Regions from separate parts of the Anaerobacillus sp. 63XJN7_5_ISO-PGPR-S23-430 genome, predicted to be linked through region 1. Evidence: riboswitches for the same ligand, from Rfam matches in the RefSeq annotation. Region 1 holds a riboswitch; the other holds the start of a gene.
The links. A riboswitch is a leader RNA that binds a small molecule or an ion and turns the genes downstream of it on or off. The one in region 1 is predicted to bind FMN.
Positions count from the first base shown of each region.

Region 2: it holds a riboswitch for FMN, as region 1 does, so the genes downstream of both, AC0VYJ_RS04040 (ECF transporter S component) here and ribD (bifunctional diaminohydroxyphosphoribosylaminopyrimidine deaminase/5-amino-6-(5-phosphoribosylamino)uracil reductase RibD) in region 1, are expected to answer to the same signal.

Region 1 covers NZ_CM149686.1:2,521,312-2,523,513, forward strand. Annotated here, with positions in the region: gene ribD (bifunctional diaminohydroxyphosphoribosylaminopyrimidine deaminase/5-amino-6-(5-phosphoribosylamino)uracil reductase RibD) at 1-1,067, opposite strand, end outside; FMN riboswitch at 1,210-1,355, opposite strand; gene AC0VYJ_RS13325 (peptidylprolyl isomerase) at 1,378-1,815, opposite strand; gene lysA (diaminopimelate decarboxylase) at 1,908-2,202, opposite strand, start outside.
Region 2 covers NZ_CM149686.1:738,213-740,414, reverse strand. Annotated here, with positions in the region: gene spoIIP (stage II sporulation protein P) at 1-197, opposite strand, end outside; gene AC0VYJ_RS04045 (c-type cytochrome) at 430-756, shown strand; FMN riboswitch at 926-1,063, shown strand; gene AC0VYJ_RS04040 (ECF transporter S component) at 1,208-1,789, shown strand; gene AC0VYJ_RS04035 (amidase family protein) at 1,931-2,202, shown strand, end outside.

The DNA.
Region 1 (2,202 bases):
GATGAAATAATTCGAATATCATTTCCAATTTGTTCTACGCTATCCACTTGTAAATCGATCGCTTCATTCATCGTTTTAAAACCTGCACCTCCGAAAGCCGTAGGAGATTGACTCCCACCAATTAGCTTCGGCGCAATGTATGTAATAACTTGTTGAAAAGAGCGTGATTCAAGAAAGCTACCGTGTATTTCTGAACCACCTTCAACAAATACTGATGTAATTTCTCGTTCCCCTAAAAGGTCAAGAACTTTATCCATTGGGAGCAGTGGATCTGTTACAGCGATGATTTGGACATGTTTTGGGAAAGATCGCTTATTTTTTAGCGCAGCTCGTTTTGTTGTAATGATCCATGTTTCTGCATTCTCATCACTTATTACTTTAGCGTCAGAAGGCATCCTCAATTGACGATCTAACACGATTCTAATCGGCGATAGCCCTTCACCGAAACGAGTCGTTAGTGATGGGTCATCAGAGAGGACGGTTCCAATACCTACAAGAATGGCATCATGTTGATGACGATAGGCATGAACATCTTTTCTCGAGTCTTCCCCCGTAATCCATTTACTATCACCTGAATGAGTTGCTATTTTGCCATCAAGCGTTGTAGCAGCTTTCAACGTTACAAATGGTCTTTTTTGTGTAATGTAATGGAAAAACATCCGGTTTAGCTGTAAGGCTTCTTCTTCCATAAGCCCAATATGGACAGCTATGCCTGCTTTCTTTAGTTTAGTCACACCATTTCCTGCGACCAGGGGATTCGGATCTTGACTTGCAATAAATACCTCTTTGACTCCTGCTTGAATTAAAGCATCAGCACAAGGAGGCGTCTTTCCATGATGACTACATGGCTCTAGTGTCACATAGGCAGTACTCCCACTTGCTCGATTGCCCGCCATCTTGAGTGCTTGAATTTCGGCATGGCCTTCTCCAGCCTTTAAATGAGCTCCCATCCCTACGATACGCCCACTATTAACAATGACAGCTCCTACGGAGGGATTCGGACGCGTTTGACCTATCGTACTTCTAGCTAAATCGATCGCTGTTTTCATAAAATCCGTATGATTCATCGTATTTACTCCTGTTCCACTCTCCATTATTGGTTGAGAAGGAGAACAAAAAAAGCCTCCCAAAACACAGCTGTCCCGGGAGGCAAAAGTATATGCCAAATAAGCCTTTTGAATCTATGATTCAAAAGGAAATTGGTCACTTTTATTCCTTCTCCCATCCAGACTATACTGTCGGTTCTGGTTTCTCACCAGATCCACCGTTTGCTTACGCAACCGGGTCACGGACTTAGCTAGCATAAGCTAGTCATCACCGCCGGTTGGGATTTTCACCCGACCCCGAAGGAAAGTATTAAGTTTTTAAGAGTCTGATCTATTCTTCGTCCCAGACTTTTACTTCTTTCATTACGTCACCCTGTTTAACGCGAAGGACCGTATCCATTCCTTCTGTTACTTGACCAAAAACGGTATGAACGCCGTCTAGATGAGGCTGAGGTTCATGAACTAGGAAAAACTGACTGCCGCCCGTGTTTTTACCAGCATGTGCCATAGACAATGAGCCTGCTACGTGCTTATGAGGGTTACCTTCTGTTTCACAGTCAATTGTATATCCTGGTCCACCCATTCCAGAACCTGTAGGATCTCCACCTTGAGCAACAAAACCAGGGATTACACGGTGAAAATTCACACCGTTGTAGAAACCTTCATTTGCAAGCTTCTCAAAGTTAGCAACAGTGTTAGGTGCTGCTTCTGGATAAAATTCAATTTCAATAACTTCTCCATTTTCAAATGCAATTGTTCCTTTTTTCATAAATAAATCCTCCTGCACTAACAATTTTCTTAAAAGCTCTTTCATTATAGCACAGACTGAAGCTGTTCCATATCATTTATGCTTTTCAACTATTATTTTGATATAATCGCTTGTTTTAATGGCAAATCATGTCGAACTAAATCCTCGTATGACTCTCTCTCAACAACAAGGTTGGCCTCACCATTTTCAACAAAGACAACAGCTGGTCTTGGTAATCTATTGTAGTTATTTGCCATGGAATAACCATATGCCCCCGTTGAAAAAACAGCCATCGTATCACCAGCAATCGCTCGCTGTAACTGGCAATCCCAAATTAACATATCACCTGATTCACAACACTTTCCTGCTACAGAGTATAGGTGGTCTTTTGCTTCATTCATTCGATTT
Region 2 (2,202 bases), 1.8 Mb from region 1:
TAAACGAGAGCTTCAGTCGAGAAACTTGTAATCCAATCATGTAACACAGAAGAGGAGAGTTGATACTTCGTTTCTGATGAGGAAATCATTCCTGCTACAATAAACAGGAGAATAAGTCCTACAATTGAAAAGAAAGAAACAAACCTAATTTGTCTACTGCTTGTATCACTAAACAGCATGCGTGAGCTGCTCTTCATTTCCTGTCCCCCCGCTCCTTAAACGTCATACTCTATGTCTATGAATCCGCACCCCAAAATAGAAGATTTTTTCACTAGTGATCATAGAAACGCATACATAATTCAGGAAGAAATAAGCAAAATATATTTGATAATTGAATGTTTGAAAAGTATGATAAAGATGAGGATACAGGAGGTGAACAGAATGGGAAAATCATCCGCATATATTACTGCAATAATTTTGTTCCTAGTTATGGTTGTAGGCTTTACATACTGGCTATCCACAACCGAAGAACATGCTGGTGGAAATGAAGCCGGCCATAGTGAACAGTCTGAAGAAGGCGGTGGAGATTCAGCTGGAGGAGAAGCCGAGAAAATCTTCTCTCAAAACTGCGCGTCATGTCATGGTGAAAACCTTGGAGGCGGTGCTGGTCCTGCTCTTGAAGCAGTAGGTGGCAAGTATTCAAAAGATGAAATTCTAGAAATAATTAAGAATGGTAAAGGCGGCGGTATGCCTGCTGGTGTCATCCAAGGTGGAGACGCTGAAAAGGTCGCAACGTGGCTCTCTGAGAAAAAATAATAGCGCTTTATTTTAAGCTCTCCCTCTTCAAAGATGGAGAGCTTTTAAGTTTATGTCTCTGCTAGCCCCCCTAAAAAGAAAGCGTTATCACAAAATAGCATATGTTCAAGATGTTTTCATTGAGATATCGCTACTTTCGCTGTATAATGAACTTGTAAATATTATAACGAACTATCTTCGGGGCAGGGTGTAATTCCCGACCGGCGGTGAAGGATAAGTAATTCCTCAAGCCCGCGAGCCTGTAATTTGGGCAGGATCTGGTGTGATTCCAGAGCCGACAGTATAGTCTGGATGGGAGAAGATGGTGGAGTAGTAAGCTTTCTTTGAATTATAACAGAAGCTTGCTTATTTCCCCATGCCGTAACCATGAGCCCCATACTCATGGTTTTTTGTGTGCACTGGGGCCACATCTCCTTTTTCGGTGGTTCGAAAAAAAGGGAGCAATGTCAAAATGAAAAGTGTTTCAAAAACGCAACGTATGATTGTCGTTGCGATGTTCAGCAGTATTTCTTACTTGTTAATGCTTTTAGATTTTCCACTGCCTGGATTTCCTGTTTTTCTACAAATAGACTTCAGTGAAATTCCAGCACTATTTGTTGCCATTCTGTATGGTCCAGTTGCTGGGATACTTGTAGAAGCGATTAAGAATTTCATTCACTTTGGAATTCAAGGAAGCTTCACCGGAGTACCAATTGGTCAAATATCAAACTTCATTGCAGGAGTTTTCTTGATCGTACCAACTTCTTTAATCTTCCGTAAATTTAATCAAACTCAGAAAGGGTTAGCACTGGGATTGACGCTCGGAACGATTCTAATGTCGGCAGTGATGGGACTGTTGAACTATTTAATTATTCTTCCAGCATATACGTGGTTTATGGGCTTTGAAGAAATGTCTTCATCAGCTCGTCAGGCTCTCGTATTAACAGGAATTACACCATTCAACCTTGTAAAAGGCGCTATTATAGCAAGTATATTCGTTGCCTTCTTTATAAAATTAAAACCTTGGTTTGCTCGTCAAACGAGAGTTGCATAAATATCAAAACCCGAATCTTACAAAGAGATTCGGGTTTTTTATGTGAATTGAAAACGAACGCTCAAGAACTGACTATTGCAAAAGGATTTTACCAATTTTTGTTGAAATAGTTACAAAAAGGATTCTCATGGGGGATACTATATGCTGTCATTAGAATGGTTAGAAAAATCAACGATCCTTGATCTTCAGCAAGCAATGTTAGAAGACAACCTTACTTCTCTCCAGCTCGTACAGTACTATCTTGAACAAATCGCAAATTATAATCCACGAGTAAACGCTATACTAGAAATCAATCCTGACGCCCTTTTTATTGCAGAATCTCTTGATCGTGAACGCAAACAAAATGGACCCAGAAGTCCATTACACGGAATCCCAATCCTGCTCAAAGATAACATCAACACCGATGACCACAT